Regions from separate parts of the Kitasatospora sp. NPDC051984 genome, predicted to be linked through region 1. Evidence: predicted binding sites of a transcription regulator. Region 1 holds the regulator's gene; the other holds the start of a gene.
The links. The regulator HspR, encoded in region 1, represses chaperone genes until heat shock. The targets are predictions, from matches to a motif close to TTGAGNNNNNNNNNCTCAA.
Positions count from the first base shown of each region.

Region 2: a site for HspR is predicted at 4,191-4,209, ahead of lon (endopeptidase La). Genes of this name have one in related genera too.

Region 1 is NZ_JBIUCB010000003.1:146,437-154,498, forward strand. Features, by position in the region: gene ACIHEI_RS07235 ((Fe-S)-binding protein) at 1-1,541, opposite strand, end outside; gene dnaK (molecular chaperone DnaK) at 1,866-3,713, shown strand; gene grpE (nucleotide exchange factor GrpE) at 3,710-4,300, shown strand; gene dnaJ (molecular chaperone DnaJ) at 4,437-5,588, shown strand; gene ACIHEI_RS07255 (heat shock protein transcriptional repressor HspR) at 5,596-6,114, shown strand; gene ACIHEI_RS07260 (helix-turn-helix domain-containing protein) at 6,322-7,329, shown strand; gene ACIHEI_RS07265 (hypothetical protein) at 7,909-8,062, shown strand, end outside.
Region 2 is NZ_JBIUCB010000001.1:666,100-674,161, forward strand. Features, by position in the region: gene ACIHEI_RS03045 (multifunctional oxoglutarate decarboxylase/oxoglutarate dehydrogenase thiamine pyrophosphate-binding subunit/dihydrolipoyllysine-residue succinyltransferase subunit) at 1-825, opposite strand, end outside; gene ACIHEI_RS03050 (ATP-binding protein) at 1,115-2,254, opposite strand; gene ACIHEI_RS03055 (response regulator transcription factor) at 2,333-3,067, opposite strand; gene ACIHEI_RS03060 (rhomboid-like protein) at 3,427-4,122, shown strand; gene lon (endopeptidase La) at 4,232-6,625, shown strand; gene ACIHEI_RS03070 (GtrA family protein) at 6,704-7,225, shown strand; gene ACIHEI_RS03075 (DUF3533 domain-containing protein) at 7,251-8,062, opposite strand, start outside.

The DNA.
Region 1 (8,062 bases):
AGGATCGCGAACTTGACGCCCGCGGTGTGCAGCAGCTCGGCGAAGGCCTTGGTGGTCTTCTTCGCCCGGTCCTCCAGGGCGCCGGCGCAGCCGACCCAGTACAGGTACTCGACCTCGGCGGGGTCGATGTCCTCACCGATCACCGGCACCTCGATGCCGGTCTCCTTCTTGAGCTCCTTGACCCAGTCCAGGCGTGCCTTGGTGGCCAGGCCCCACGGGTTGCCCTTGTTCTCCAGGTTCTTGAGCATCGTCCCGGCCTCGGTCGGGAAGCTGCTCTCGATCATCACCTGGTAGCGGCGCATGTCGACGATGTGGTCGATGTGCTCGATGTCGACCGGGCACTGCTCGACGCAGGCGCCGCAGGTGGTGCAGGACCACAGCACGTCCGGGTCGATGACGCCGCCCTCTTCGGCGGTGCCGATCAGCGGGCGCTCGGCCTCGGCGAGGGCCTCGGCGGACACCCCGGCCAGCTGCTCGCTGGACGCCTTCTCCTCACCCTCCATGTCCTTGCCGCCACCGGCCAGCAGGTACGGGGCCTTGGCGAAGGCGTGCTCGCGCAGGCTCATGATCAGCAGCTTGGGCGACAGCGGCTTGCCGGTGTTCCAGGCGGGGCACTGCGACTGGCAGCGGCCGCACTCGGTGCAGGTGGAGAAGTCGAGGATGCCCTTCCAGGAGAAGTGCTCGACCTGCGAGACGCCGAACACCGCGTCGTCGGCCGGGTCCTCGAAGTCGATCGGGGCGCCGTTGCTGGTCATCGGGCGCAGGGCGCCCAGCGCGGTGCCGCCGTCCTCCTCGCGCTTGAAGTAGATGTTGAAGAAGCCCAGGAAGCGGTGCCAGGCGACACCCATCGACGGGTTGATGCCGATGGTGGTGGCCCACGCGAACGAGATGACGATCTTCAGCATCGCGAACAGGTAGATCAGGTTGACCAGGGTGCCGTGGGCGGTGCCCTCGAACGCGGCGACGATCGGGTACGAGATCAGGTACGTCGGGTCGTAGGAGGTGACGCCTTCGAGGGCGCCCTCCAGGCCGCGCAGCATCATGATGCAGATGCCGATGCCGAGGATCGTGTACTCGACGTAGAACGCCTGCCAGGCGATCGAGCCGGCGAACCGGGACTTGCGGCCGGACCGGGACGGCAGGCTGAGCAGCCGGATCACGATCAGGACGGCGATACCCAGGGTGGTCAGCGTGCCGATCAGCTCGACGAAGATGTTCCACACCAGCCAGTGGCCGATGACCGGCAGCGCGAAGTCGGCGTCGAAGAGCTGACCGAAGGCGTTGACCAGGGTGAGGATCAGCGAGAAGAAGCCGACCGCGACGAACCAGTGGGCGACGCCGACCACGCCCCACTTGTTCATCCGGGTGTGGCCGAGGAACTCCTTGGCCACGGTGGCCACGCGCTGCGCGGGCTGCCCGAATCGGGTGCTGTCGGCGGAGCCGGTGCGCACCACCTTGTAGATGTACAGCGCCGCCCGGGCGGCGAGCGCGGTGCCGATCACGAAGGTGACCAGCGAGATGACGATCGCTGCTAGCTGCATCGGCTCTCCGTCTTCAGCGGCTTCTGGTCCGGGTTCTCCCCAGCTTCCCAAGTCTTCCCAAGAGTGTACTGGTCGGTAACTTTGAGGGTAGACGCGCCGGACATTACCGCGCGTTAACACCCGTCCAGAAGATGTTCAAGGTATGGCGGCAGTCACTATGCCCAGACTCACCCGTTCGGAGCACCTCCACGTCCCGGTCGGAGAGCCTCGCGACATAAGCGCTCAGTAAAGTTGAGCCACCTCAACTCAAAGCTGTTGACGGTTCGGGCGACCTCGTGCATAGTTGAGCCTGTACTGCTCAACTTCTCCCCGGAGGTATTCACGATGGCACGCGCGGTCGGCATCGACCTCGGTACGACGAACTCCGTCGTCAGTGTTCTTGAGGGCGGTGAGCCCACGGTCATCACCAACGCCGAGGGTGCTCGGACCACGCCGTCCGTCGTCGCCTTCGCCAAGAACGGCGAGGTGCTCGTCGGCGAGGTCGCCAAGCGCCAGGCGGTCACCAACGTCGACCGGACCATCCGTTCGGTCAAGCGCCACATGGGCACCGACTGGAAGATCGGCATCGACGGCAAGGACTTCACGCCGCAGCAGATCTCCGCTTTCGTCCTGCAGAAGCTCAAGCGGGACGCCGAGGCCTACCTGGGCGAGACGGTCACCGACGCCGTCATCACCGTCCCGGCGTACTTCAACGACTCCGAGCGCCAGGCCACCAAGGAGGCCGGCGAGATCGCGGGCCTGAACGTCCTGCGCATCGTCAACGAGCCGACCGCCGCCGCCCTGGCCTACGGCCTGGACAAGGACGACCAGACCATCCTGGTCTTCGACCTCGGTGGTGGCACCTTCGACGTGTCGCTGCTGGAGATCGGCGACGGCGTGGTCGAGGTCAAGGCCACCAACGGTGACAACCACCTCGGTGGTGACGACTGGGACCAGCGCGTCGTCGACCACCTGGTGAAGGTCTTCCAGTCCGGCCACGGCGTCGACCTGTCCAAGGACAAGATGGCCGTCCAGCGTCTGCGCGAGGCTGCCGAGAAGGCCAAGATCGAGCTGTCCTCCTCCTCGGAGACCTCGATCAACCTGCCCTACATCACGGCCTCCGCCGAGGGCCCGCTGCACCTGGACGAGAAGCTCACCCGCTCGCAGTTCCAGCAGCTGACCGCCGACCTGCTGGACCGCTGCAAGGTCCCGTTCCACAACGTCATCAAGGACGCCGGCATCGCGCTGTCCGAGATCGACCACGTGGTCCTGGTCGGTGGCTCGACCCGTATGCCGGCCGTCGCCGAGCTCGTCAAGGAGCTGACCGGCGGCAAGGACGCCAACAAGGGCGTCAACCCGGACGAGGTCGTCGCCATCGGCGCCTCCCTGCAGGCCGGTGTGCTGAAGGGCGAGGTCAAGGACGTCCTGCTGCTCGACGTCACCCCGCTGTCCCTGGGCATTGAGACCAAGGGCGGCATCATGACGAAGCTGATCGAGCGCAACACCACGATCCCGACCAAGCGCTCCGAGATCTTCACCACCGCCGAGGACAACCAGCCCTCCGTGCAGATCCAGGTCTACCAGGGCGAGCGCGAGATCGCGGCGTACAACAAGAAGCTCGGCATGTTCGAGCTGACCGGCCTGCCGCCGGCCCCCCGCGGCCTGCCGCAGATCGAGGTCACCTTCGACATCGACGCCAACGGCATCATGCACGTGGCCGCGAAGGACCTCGGCACCGGCAAGGAGCAGAAGATGACCGTCACCGGCGGCTCCTCGCTGCCGAAGGACGAGGTCAACCGCATGCGCGAGGAAGCCGAGCGCTACGCGGAGGAGGACCACAAGCGCCGCGAGGCCGTGGAGACCCGCAACCAGGGCGAGCAGCTCGTCTACTCGACCGAGAAGTTCATCGCGGACAACGCCGACAAGCTCCCGGCCGACGTCAAGACCGAGGTCGAGACGGCGATCACCGAGCTCAAGGAAGCCCTCAAGGGCGAGGACATCGCGGCCATCCGCACCGCCACCGAGAAGGTCTCCACCACCGCCCAGAAGCTCGGCGCGGCGCTGTACGCGCAGGCCGACGGCGCGGGTGCGGCCACCGGTGCGGCCGGGGCCGGCGAGGCCGGTGCCAAGGACGACGACGTGGTCGACGCCGAGATCGTCGACGACGAGAAGCCCAAGGGCGGTGCGGCATGACGGAGAAGCCGCAGGGCGAGCAGCCCGGCGACGACTCCGCCGCCGAGGAAGCCGTGCTGAAGGCCGCCGAAGAGGCTGTCGCGGGTGCGGGTGCCGACGAGCTGGCCGCCGCCAAGCGCGAGGCCGGCGAGCGCACCGCCGACCTGCAGCGTCTCCAGGCGGAGTACCAGAACTACCGCAAGCGGGTCGAGCGCGACCGGGCCACCGTCCGGGAGATCGCGGTCTCCAACATCGTGGAATCGCTGATCCCGGTGCTGGACGACATCGGCCGGGCCCGCGAGCACGGCGAGGTGACGGGTGGCTTCAAGTCCGTCGCCGAGTCGCTGGAGACGGTCGTCGCCAAGCTCGGGCTGCAGCAGTTCGGCAAGGAGGGCGAGCCCTTCGACCCGACCATCCACGAGGCGCTGATGCACAGCTACTCGTCGGACGTCACGGAGGACACCTGCGTGCAGATCCTCCAGCCCGGGTACCGGATCGGCGAGCGGATCATCCGCCCGGCGATGGTCGCGGTCGCGGAGCCCCAGCCGGGCACCCAGACCACCGGCGAACCGGACGAGGACAAGGCTGACGGTTCGTCCGACAGCTGAGTAGAGTCCCTGTGCGCTGCGGAGTCGTACGTCGTCCAGTACGGCGGCCGGCTCCGCAGCGCCGTATCGGGGCTCTTCCCAACAACACGCTTCACCAACAGACTTACGGGATTACGGGAGGTGGCGGTCAAAGGCCATGAGCGCTAAGGACTACGTGGAGAAGGACTACTACAAGGTCCTCGGCGTGCCCAAGGACGCCACCGCCGCCGAGATCAAGAAGACGTACCGCAAGTTGGCCCGGGAGTTCCACCCGGACGCCAACAAGGGCGATGCCAAGGCCGAGGAACGGTTCAAGGACATCTCCGAGGCGTACGACGTGCTCTCCGACGAGAAGCGCCGCAAGGAGTACGACGAGGCGCGCTCGCTGTTCGCCGGCGGCGGTTTCCGGCCTGGCGGCGCGGGTGGCGCCGGCGGCGGCTTCGACTTCGGCGACCTGTTCAACGGCGGCACCGCCGGCGGCAGCGGCGGACTCGGCGACGTGTTCGGCGGCCTGTTCAACCGCGGCGGCCGGCAGACCGCCCAGCCGCGGCGCGGCGCGGACGTCGAGACCGAGGTCACCCTGAACTTCGAGGAGGCCGTGGACGGCGCGACGGTGCCGCTGCGGATGACCTCCCAGGCGGCCTGCCGGGCCTGCGCCGGCACCGGCGCCAAGACCGGCACCACCCCCCGGGTCTGCCCGACCTGCGTCGGCGCGGGCACCGTCAGCCGGGGCCAGGGCGCGTTCGCGCTCTCCGAGCCGTGCCGGGACTGCAAGGGCCGCGGCATGATCGTCGACGACCCGTGCACCGTCTGCCACGGCAGCGGCCGGGCCTCCTCGGCCCGCACCATGCAGGTCCGGATCCCGGCCGGCGTGCAGGACAGCCAGCGGATCCGACTCAAGGGCAAGGGCGCCCAGGGCGAGCGCGGCGGCCAGCCCGGCGACCTGTACGTCACCGTGCACGTCGACCCGCACCCGGTGTTCGGGCGCAAGGGTGACAACCTCACCGTGACGGTGCCGGTCAGCTTCCCCGAAGCCGCACTCGGCGGCACCATCGAGGTGCCGACCCTGAACGGACCGGCCGTGAAGCTCAAGCTGCCCCCGGGCAGCGCCAACGGTCTGACCATGCGGGCCCGCGGCAAGGGCGCCACCCGCAAGGACGGCACCCGGGGAGACCTGCTGGTCACCGTCGAGGTCGCCGTACCCAAGATCGTCAGCGGCGACGCACTGAGCGCACTGGAGCAGTACCGCGAGGCCACCGCCTCGGACGACCCGCGAGCCGCCCTGTTCAAGGCGGCGGAGGGAGCGTGAGATCCCGATGAGCCCCCATCCCGGCAGCCCGCGCGGCGCCGAGGGCCGGATCGGCGCCGGCATCGGCGAGGGCCTGCCCGGCGCCGGCCGCCGCCCCGCCGGTCCGCCGACGTACGTCCTCACCGAGGACACCCCGGTCTACGTGATCTCGGTCGCCGCCGAGCTCTCCGGCCTGCACCCGCAGACCCTGCGCCAGTACGACCGGCTCGGCCTGGTCTGCCCGGACCGCACCGCCGGGCGCGGCCGGCGCTACTCCGCGCGCGACATCCAGCAGCTGCGCGAGGTCCAGCGCCTCTCCCAGGACGAGGGCATCAACCTGGCCGGCATCAAGCGGATCATCGAACTGGAGAACCAGGTCGCCGCCCTGCAGTCCCGGGTCTCCGAACTGGTCGACGCCCTGGAGGGCGCCGCCGCCACCCTGCAGCAGCGCGAGGCCGCCGTGCACGCCTCCTACCGCCGTGACCTGGTGCCCTACCAGCAGGTCACGCAGTCCAGCGCCCTGGTGGTCTGGCGCCCCAAGCGCTGACCGACCCGACCACGAACCGTCGACATTCCTGCCCACCGGGGGGTGTCGGCGGTTTCGGTGTGCTGCCAGAGTCTTGGGAGAGGACGTGCTTCCGGCTCCGCTCCGATTCGGTAATTCGGCGGAACCGAGCGCCCTTCGCTCTATGATGCGGGCCGGAAGACGCTCCCGAACTGCCGGAAGCCCCAGCTCAGGCAAGGAGTCATGGACATGAGTACTGAGCAGAGGAGCAGTGCCGTCACCCCGGCCCTGTCCCCGGAGGCCAGGTCCCTCTACGTCCGCGCCGTACAGACCGGAGGCAGGCTGACCGAGCGCGATGCCGGCAGCCTGTCACCCGGTCAAATCGACGGCCCCTTGCAGGAGTTGCTGGCCATCGGCCTGCTTCAGGCGGAGGTGGGACCGTCCGGCACCTACGCCGTGAAGGATCCCCAACAACTGGCGGAATCGCTGACGCTGGAGCTCCAGCAGGAAGCCGGCGAAATACTCCGGCGCTCGGTCTCGATCCACCACACCCTGCAGGACCTGAACCGGGAATACCAGAGCTACATCAGCCGCCCGGAGGCCGGCGGTTCCATCGCATACGTCCAGGGCCGCGGGAACATCAACCAACGGCTGGCGACGCTGATGGCCAACGGTGCGAAGGAAATGCTCACCGCGCAACCCGGCGGCGGCCGCGGCGAGGACGCGCTGAAAATCGCGATCGCCCGTGACCTGAAATTCGTGGAACGCGGCGGCACGATCCGCACGATCTACCAGCCCAGCGCCCGCTATTCGAACCCGACGGTCAGTTACGTCCAGGCGGTCACCCAGGAAGGGTGCCAGGTCAGAACACTCGACGAAGCCTTCGCCAAACTCATCGTCATCGATCGCCAGGTCGCGGTCGTCACCGTGGGGGACGAGGAGAACCGCGATCGCGCGGCGTTCATCCGGGACGACTCGGTCATCGACTACATCGTCGGGGTGTTCAACAGCCAATGGGAACGGGCAATTCCGTTCACCGGCGACCACGGAATTCCACCCCTGGTGGTCACCCGAATGCGCCGGCAGATCGTGCGAATGATGCTGGAAGGGATCGCCCATCGCACCATTGCCAGGCGGCTGGGCCTCAGCGAACGGACGCTGGCCCGGCACATCGCCGAAATGCGCGAGGAATACGGGGTCGACACGCTGTTCCAGCTCGGCTGGAAACTCGCGCAAACGGAGGGGCCGACGGCCTGACGCCGGCGGCCCCTCCGTCCTGCGCTTCAGGGCTCTACCAGTGGCTGTCGAGGGAGGCCACCTGGGTTTCGGTGGTCTGGGACGCAAACCAGTGAGAGTCCGCGCTCGCCGGGGCGGCCCCGAGGAACACGGCCATGCCCAGGAGGAGCGCCGAGATCAGGATACGGCGGGCCTTCAGCACAAAATCACCCCTTTCGGACAAATTCATCGCGAGCACCGTTCACCGAACGGCGCCCGCATCAATTGGCACCCATATGATTACTCATCAACTGCCTCGCCGTCACCTACCGGGTGCGGCGGCACCGCCCGGGCTGTGAAATGTGCATGTCGGCACTAAGAAGTCCGGATGATGGATAGAGGTGTCATCTGTCCGCCAGGCAGCCAGATGCCACCATGCGCCAGTGGACTCCCTGACACCCGGCGATGGACGATCAGCTAGTCGTAACCAAAGCGGCATGATCAGCGAGTTCCACGTCGGTCCGCTCGACCCCGAAGTGCGGCAATCTTCGGGCCCGCACCGCTTCCACCGGACAGGGCCTTCCGGACCGAGCCGGCCGAATCACCACACCCGGAGTCGACATGACTGAGCCCCACCTGCAGTACCAGGCCTCCGAGGGGCGACGCGCACGGGTCTTCCTCGCCGCGCCCCTGATGCGGCTGACCGGGCCTGCGGACAGCGTGGTGACGCTGGCCAGCCGGACCAGACTGACCACGCTGCGGAGCACGCTGCTTC
Region 2 (8,062 bases), on a different contig from region 1:
CAGCTTGTTGGCGCGGGCCCGGCGGACGATGTCCTCGTAGGCCTGCCAGAAGCCGAAGAAGTCGAGCGTCTCGGCCTTCTTGATGGCCGCGACGACCAGCTGGCGGTCGCCGTTCGGCTTGACCAGGTCGATGGCGAGGCCCAGGTTCACGTGCTCGGGCTTCACCAGGTAGGACTTGCCGTCCTCCACCTTGTAGCTGTAGTTCATGCCCGGGTTGGCCTTCACGGCCTGGACCAGCGCGTAGCCGATCAGGTGGGTGAAGGAGACCTTGCCGCCGCGGGCGCGCTGCAGGTGGTTGTTGATGACGATGCGGTTGTCGATCAGCAGCTTGGCGGGCACCGCGCGCACCGAGGTGGCGGTCGGAACCTCCAGCGAAGCATCCATGTTCGACGCCACGGCCTTGGACGGGCCGCGCAGCTGCACCAGCTCCGGGCCCTCGGTGGCGGCCTTCGCGGCGGCGGCCGGGGCCGGAGCCGGGGTCGCGGCCTTCGGCGCGGGCGGCGCGGCGGGAGCGGCGGCCAGCGGCGCGGGGGCCACCGGCTGCGCGGGCGCCGGGGTGGCGGCCGGAGCGGCATCGGCGGGCGCGGCCGGAGCAGCGGCAACAGGAGCGGCAACGGGGGCCGGCTGGGCGCCGACCGGGGTTGCGGCCTGGGTCACGGGAGTCACCTCGGTACCGGGCTTGTAGTCGGCGAAAAAGTCCCACCAGGCACGGTCGACCGAAGCCGGGTCCTGGAGGTACTGCTGGTAGATCTCGTCGACGAGCCACTCATTGGGGCCGAAGCCAGTGGAGCTTGCCGAGCTGGGGGTTTCTTGGTGTGGCGACACGGGGCAACCGCCCTCTTCCGCTTCCTTTTGGGATGGTGGACAGCGGGGATTAAGGCTACGCCTCCGACCAGTGATCGCGCAGTCCCCGATGGTCAGGCGTCGCCCAGATCACATCGGTGGACCGGATTTTGGCTGGAACTGTGCGTTAGAGATGCCGGAAAGCAGGGAACCCGCGGCCGGGGCGATCACTGCCATACCGAGTGAAAATCGGACGAACAGGCGGGCCGGGACGGTCCGTTGACTGTCCCGGCCCGGCCTCGAACGCGGTTTGTACCGGTTCCGCCACAAACTAGACGGCGATCGCGCTTTCACCCGGCAGGGTGACCTCGATCCGGCAGCCCGCGGCGGCCTCCGCCACCCGGATCCGGCCGCCGTGCAGGTCCACCGCCCAGCGGGCGATGGCCAGCCCGAGGCCGGTCCCGCCGTCACTGCCCGGGCCGAGCGCCGTCGGCGAACCGCTGCGGCCGAACCGCTCGAATACCCGCTCCCGGTCGGCGACCGGAATGCCCGGACCCTGGTCCTCCACCTCCAGCAGCAGCCCGCCGCCCTCCGCCGCCCGGGCCCGCACCGTCACGGTGCCGCCGGCCGGCGAGTGCTTGCAGGCGTTGTCCACCAGATTGGCCACCACCTGGTGCAGCCGCTCCGCGTCCGCCACCGCCGACAGCTCGGCCGGCTGTACGTCGACCGCCAGCCGCACGTCCTCGCGCCGGGCGTACGCTCCGCCCGCCGTCGCGCCGTCCACCGTCACGCCCCGCAGCACGCCGTCCAGGAACTCCCGCACCTGGAACGGGCGGCAGTCCAGCGGGACGACGCCGTCGTCCAGCTTCGACAGGTCCAGCAGGTGGGTGACCAGCCGGCCCAGGCGTTCGGTCTGCTCCAGCGCGGTGCCCAGGTTCTTCGGGTCCGGCTTCACCACGCCGTCCACCACGTTCTCCAGCAGGCCGCGCAGCGCCGCGATCGGCGTGCGCAACTCGTGCGAGACATTGGCGATCAGCTCGCGGCGGTGCCGGTCGGCGGCCTCCAGGTCGCCGGCCATCCGGTTGAAGGTGTCGGCCAGCTCGCCGATCTCGTCCCGGGAGGACACGTCCACCCGGGCGGTGTAGTCGCCCTCGGCCATCGACCGGGCCGCCGCCGTCATGTCCCGCAGCGGCGCGGTCAGACCGTTCGCCAGGAACTGCATGAACAGCAGCGAGGCGATCAGCGAGAAGATCATGATGATCCGGATCTGGGTCTCCGACCGGATCGCCACCACCACCATGCCGGTGGCCAGCACCACCGAGACCACCACCAGCATCGCCAGCTTGCCCTTGACCGAGCGCACCGGATCGAACGGGCGGATGTCGGCCCACACCCGGCGCGCGGCGCGCACCGCCAGCGGGGGCTGCGGGGTCGGCTCGGCTTCCCCGTTGCGTTGCTGTGGAAAGGTCATGTGTCCCCAGAACTCGTCCCCCGTGCACGACCGGACCGCCGCGCGGGCCCCCCGGAGGCCCGGACCGGCGGCTCCGGGTCAGGACAGCGGAGCCTCCAGCGCGTAACCCACGCCGTGCACCGTACGGATCCAGCTCGCACCGATCTTCCGGCGCAGCGCCTTCACGTGACTGTCGACCGTGCGGGTGCCGGACGCGTCGGTCCAGTCCCACACCTCGGCCAGCAGCTGCTCGCGGGTCAGCACCGCACGCGGCTGCGCGGCCAGGCAGGCCAGCAGGTCGAACTCGGTCGGCGTCAGGTGCACGTCGCCCGAACCCAGCCGGACCCGGCGCTGCACGTGGTCGATCTCCAGCTCGCCGAAGCGCAGGCTGCCGAGAGCCGGCGTGCGGGCCGCCTGCTGGGCGCGCTCCACCCGGCGCAGCAGCACGTTCACCCGGGCCGCCAGCTCGCGCATCGAGAACGGCTTGGTCATGTAGTCGTCCGCGCCGACGCCCAGACCGACCAGCAGGTCCGTCTCGTCGTCCCGCGCGGTCAGCATCAGCACCGGCACCGGGCGCTGGGCCTGGATCCGGCGGCACACCTCGAGGCCGTCGAAGCCCGGCAGCATGATGTCGAGCACCACCAGGTCGGGCTGCCAGGTGTGGAACCCGTCCACTGCGCCCGGCCCGTCGTGGGCCACCGCCACCTTGAAGCCCTCGGCTCCCAGGCGCGCCGCGATCGACTCCGCGATGGTCGGCTCGTCCTCCACGACGAGCACCCGTCGCTGGGTACCCACCGGGCCACTGCTGATCGTCTCTTGCTGAATCTCTGTCACGGTCACGCCACCGCCCCCAGGGCTGCGGGCCGGCCGTCTGTGGGGACGGGCGGGCTCCGCGTCGTAGTCGTCTCAATCCGTCTTGGGCTGTTGCCCCGCCCGCCGGTGCTGCTCCTGGCAGCGTACGGACGCCGTCCCCGCCCGGGTGGGCTGACCGGATGATTCCGGCCGCGGACCGTCATGCTTGGCAGGTCCCCGATCGGACGGGCACGGGCCAGTACCTTACCCAAAGCGCTTGCGACCTGTAACGGTACGTGTGCGAGCGGCATATGCACGGACAGTGGTCTTCACAGGACTTACCCAGACACCTCTCACCTGCCACCCGTATCGTGGGGCGGACGAAGCGTTCGGGAGGCACGATGACCAGCGCGGAACTGCGACGACGGCTGATCCGGCCGGGCCTGCGGGCCGTCCCCACCCCCCGGACGAACCCGTTCGCGCTCGGTTACCTCGGCCTGCTGCTCGGCACCACGCTCTACGCCCGCTTCGGCGACCCCGACACCGTGCACCGGCTCCAGTCGGTGTCCTCCACCGACGCGCACAACCTGCTCGTCCACCCCGTGGTCTCCCTCATCGGCAGCGGCCTGTGGGTCGCCGGCTCGGTCTGGGCGCCCTACCTCTGGGCCTTCCTCTGCACCGTCGCACCCCTTGAACGACGGGCGGGGGGAGTCCGTGCCCTCGGCGTCTTCGGGGCCGGGCACATCGGCGCGACGCTGCTCTCGCAGGGGGTGGCCGTGGCGAGTGTGGCCCGCGGGGCGGCCGGGCCCGATGTGCTGGACGCGATGGACATCGGCGTCAGTTACGGGGTGCTGGCCTCGCTCGGCGGGCTGGCCGGACTGCTGCCGCGGCCCGGGCGGGCCGTTGCGCTGGGCGCGGGGCTGGCGTTGATCGGGCACCAGCTGCTCTCCGACCCCGATCTGGTGACTTCGGTCGGGCACCCGGCGGCGTTGCTGTTGGGTGTGGCGATGTGGCCGTGGCTGAGGCGCGGCAGGGGGCCGCGCGGGCCGGAGCGGGCGTGGGCGTGGAAGCGCTCGACGGCCGTCGCGGAGGGCTGAGACATCCACCCTGAGTCCCCTTCGCTCAGGGTGAACACCCGGAGGGGAACAACCGAGGCGTGCCAAACCTTAGTCAGGTCAGCTCAACTTCACTGACTGGGGAGAGATCATGGCATCGACGTCCATTCCGCTCACTCTGCCCGTGCTGCCCCTCGACGACGAGGTCGTGCTCCCTGGCATGGTGGTTCCGCTGGAGCTTTCGGATCCGGAGGTGAGGGCTGCCGTGGAGGCGGCCAGGGCGGGGAGCAACGGGGGGAAGCCGCAGGTGCTGCTGGTGCCGCGGCTCGACGGGTCGTACGCGGCGGTGGGTGCGCTGGCGACGGTCGAGCAGGTCGGGCGGCTGGCGGACGGTGACCCGGCGGCGCTGGTACGCGCGGTGCGCCGGGTGCGGATCGGCAAGGGGACGACCGGGCCGGGGGCGGCGCTTTGGGTGGAGACCACGCCGTTCCAGGAGTCGGACGCCGGGCTGCCGGTGGCAGGTCGGGCGGCCGAGCTGGCCAAGGAGTACAAGGCGCTGTCCACCAAGTGGCTGCGCAAGCGCGGGGCATGGCAGATCGTGGACCGGGTGGCCGCGATCGAGGACATCGGCGAGCTCGCGGACAACATCGGGTACGCGCCGTTCGCCACCGCCGAGCAGAAGCTGAAGGTGCTGCTGGAGGCCGACCGTCAGGCCCGGCTGGAGTACGCGCTGGGCCTGCTGCGCGAGCACCTCGCGGAGGAGGAGGTCAACGACACCATCCGCAAGGACGTCGAGGAGGGCGTCGCCAAGCAGCAGAAGGAGTTCCTGCTGCGCCGCCAGCTGGAGGCCGTCCGCAAGGAGCTGGCCGAGCTGAACGGTGAGGCGGGTACTGAAGAGGATGACTACCGGGCGCGGGTGGAGGCGGCCGAGCTGCCCGAGAAGGTCCGGGAGGCGGCGCTCAAGGAGGTCGACAAGCTGGAGCGTTCCAGTGATCAGTCGCCCGAGGGCTCGTGGATCCGCACCTGGCTGGACACCGTGCTGGAGCTGCCGTGGAACGAGCGCTCCGAGGATTCGTACGACATCACCGCCGCGCATGCCGTGCTGGACGCCGACCACACCGGTCTGGCGGACGTGAAGGACCGGATCGTCGAGTACCTGGCCGTCCGCAAGCGCCGGGCCGACCAGGGGCTCGGCCAGATCGGCGGCCGGCGCGGAGGTGCGGTGCTGGCGCTGGTTGGCCCGCCCGGTGTCGGCAAGACCTCGCTGGGCGAGTCGGTGGCCCGCGCGATGGGCCGGTCGTTCGTCCGGGTGGCGCTGGGTGGCGTCCGGGACGAGGCGGAGATCCGCGGCCACCGGCGGACGTACGTGGGCTCGATCCCCGGCCGGATCGTCCGGGCGATCAAGGAGGCCGGGACGATGAACCCGGTGGTGCTGCTGGACGAGATCGACAAGGTCGGCTCGGACTACCGGGGCGACCCGGCGGCGGCGCTGCTCGAGGTGCTGGACCCGGCACAGAACCACACCTTCCGGGACCACTACCTGGAGGTCGAGCTCGACCTGTCCGACGTGGTGTTCCTGGCCACCGCCAATGTGCTGGAGGCCATCCCGGAGCCGCTGCTGGACCGGATGGACCTGGTCCGGCTGGACGGCTACACCGAGGACGAGAAGGTCTCCATCGCCCGCGACCACCTGCTGCCCCGCCAGCTCGCCAAGGCGGGCCTCGCCGCGGAGCAGCTGACGGTGGACGAGGAGGCGCTGCGCCGGCTCGCCGCCGAGTACACCCGGGAGGCGGGCGTCCGGAACCTGGAGCGGTCGATCGCGCGGGTCCTGCGCAAGGTCGCCGCGCAGACCGAGCTGGGCGAGCGCGAGCTGCCGGCCGCGATCGGCCCGGACGACCTGCGGGCGCTGCTGGGCCGGCCGCACCACGTGCCGGAGTCGGCGCAGGAGCCGGCCGAGCGTCGCACCGCGGTGCCCGGAGTGGCGACCGGCCTGGCGGTCACCGGAGCCGGTGGTGACGTCCTCTACATCGAGGCGTCGCTGGCGGACGCGGAGACCGGCTCGACCGGGCTGACGCTGACCGGGCAGCTGGGCGACGTGATGAAGGAGTCGGCGCACATCGCGCTCTCCTACCTGCGTTCGCGCGGCGCCGAGCTGGAGCTGCCGGTGACGGGCCTGCGCGAGCGGGGCATCCACCTGCACGTGCCGGCCGGCGCGGTGCCGAAGGACGGCCCGAGCGCGGGCATCACGATGACCACGGCGCTGGCCTCGCTGCTGTCGGGGCGCAAGGTGCGCACCGACGTGGCGATGACCGGCGAGGTGTCGCTGACCGGCCGGGTGCTGCCGATCGGCGGGGTCAAGCAGAAGCTGCTGGCCGCGGACCGGGCCGGGGTCACCACGGTGATCATCCCGAAGCGCAACGAGGCGGACCTGGACGACGTCCCCGCCGAGGTGCTGGAGCGGCTCACGGTGCACGCCGTGTCCGACGTCCGGGAGGTGCTGCGGCTGGCGCTGGAGCCGGCGGAAGTGCTGGTCGCGGCGGCCTGATGACGGCCGAGGGGCCGGGGAGTGTCCACTCCCCGGCCCCTGGTGGTTGCCGATTGTGGCCCATGGCAGACTTCCGGCATGCCGTCCCCTACGCAGCGCGCGCTGACCGCAATGCCGGAGAACTTCCGTCCGTTCCTGGTCAAGCACCGCAAGTTGGTGAAGTTCCTCGTGGTCGGAGGAACCTGCTTCGTGCTCACCATGTTGATCAACTTCGCTCTGAAGATGACCGTCTTCGAGGCCAAGCCGCTCGTCGCCCTGACCGTCGCGACCGTGATCGCCACCGGCGTCTCGTACGTGCTGAACCGGCAGTGGTCCTTCCGGGCCGCCGGCAAGCATCGCGAGGCTGTCCTGTTCGTCGTGGTCAGCGCTCTCGCGGTCGGTGTCAACGACCTTCCGCTGGCGGCCTCGCGCTACCTGTTCGACCTGCGGGAACCGCACGTCACCCACATGACCCAGGAGGTCGCCGACTTCCTCAGCGGCATGATCCTGGGCACCCTGCTGGCGATGGTGTTCCGCTACTGGGCGATGAACCGGTACGTGTTCACCCGGTTGTCGGACCGGGTGAGCGAGGAGCAGGGGCGGGCGACCGAACGGGTCTGACCCCGCCCCTTTCCGTGACGGCCGCTCACGCCTCCGCGGAGGCGGGGCGGCCGACGAGCGGACGGCGGGCCGCCGCGAGGAAGGTCACCGCGACACCGAGGGCGGCCCAGACCGCCAGCACCGTCAGCGGCATCGCCAGCGCGGACGAGCCCAGGTAGGCGATGGAGCGGGTGGCCGAGGTGCCGGCGCCGTTCGGGATCCACTGGCCGATCGCCCGCCAGAACGTGGGCAGCAGCGGCGGCGGGTAGACGCCGCCCGCGCTGGGATTGCCCAGCACCACGAAGATCAGTACCGCCACGCCGATGCCGATGATGTCGAACAGGCACTGCAGCGCCATGGTGACCGCGCCGACCGCGAACACCACCAGTGCGCCGATGGCGGTCAGGGCCACGATCGAGCCCGGCAGCGCGTCCAGGATCGGGCCGGTGATCAGCGTGCCGCCGAGGCCCGCGACGACCGAGTACAGCGCCAGGGCGCCCAGGCGCACCGCGGCCCGGTTGACGTTGGCGGGGCGGGCACCGGCGCTGATGCCGAGGATCGAGGCGACCAGGTAGCCGCCGACGCACCAGCCGACCACCAGGTAGAAGCTGGACAGGCCCCTGCCGTCGCCGGGGGCCAGCGGAATGGTGTCCTGCACCTCGACGGTGCGGTGCTGGGCGGCCGCGACCTTGGTGACGATCAGCTCGGCGGCGCCGGAGGCGGCCGGGCCGCGGGCCTCCGCGACCAGCAGGGTGTCCTGGGTACCGGTCGGGTCGAACACCCAGGCCGCGTAGATCTTCTGGTCCTTGATCCGGGCCTTCGCGGTCTCCGCGTCGGGCAGGACGGACGCACGCACCG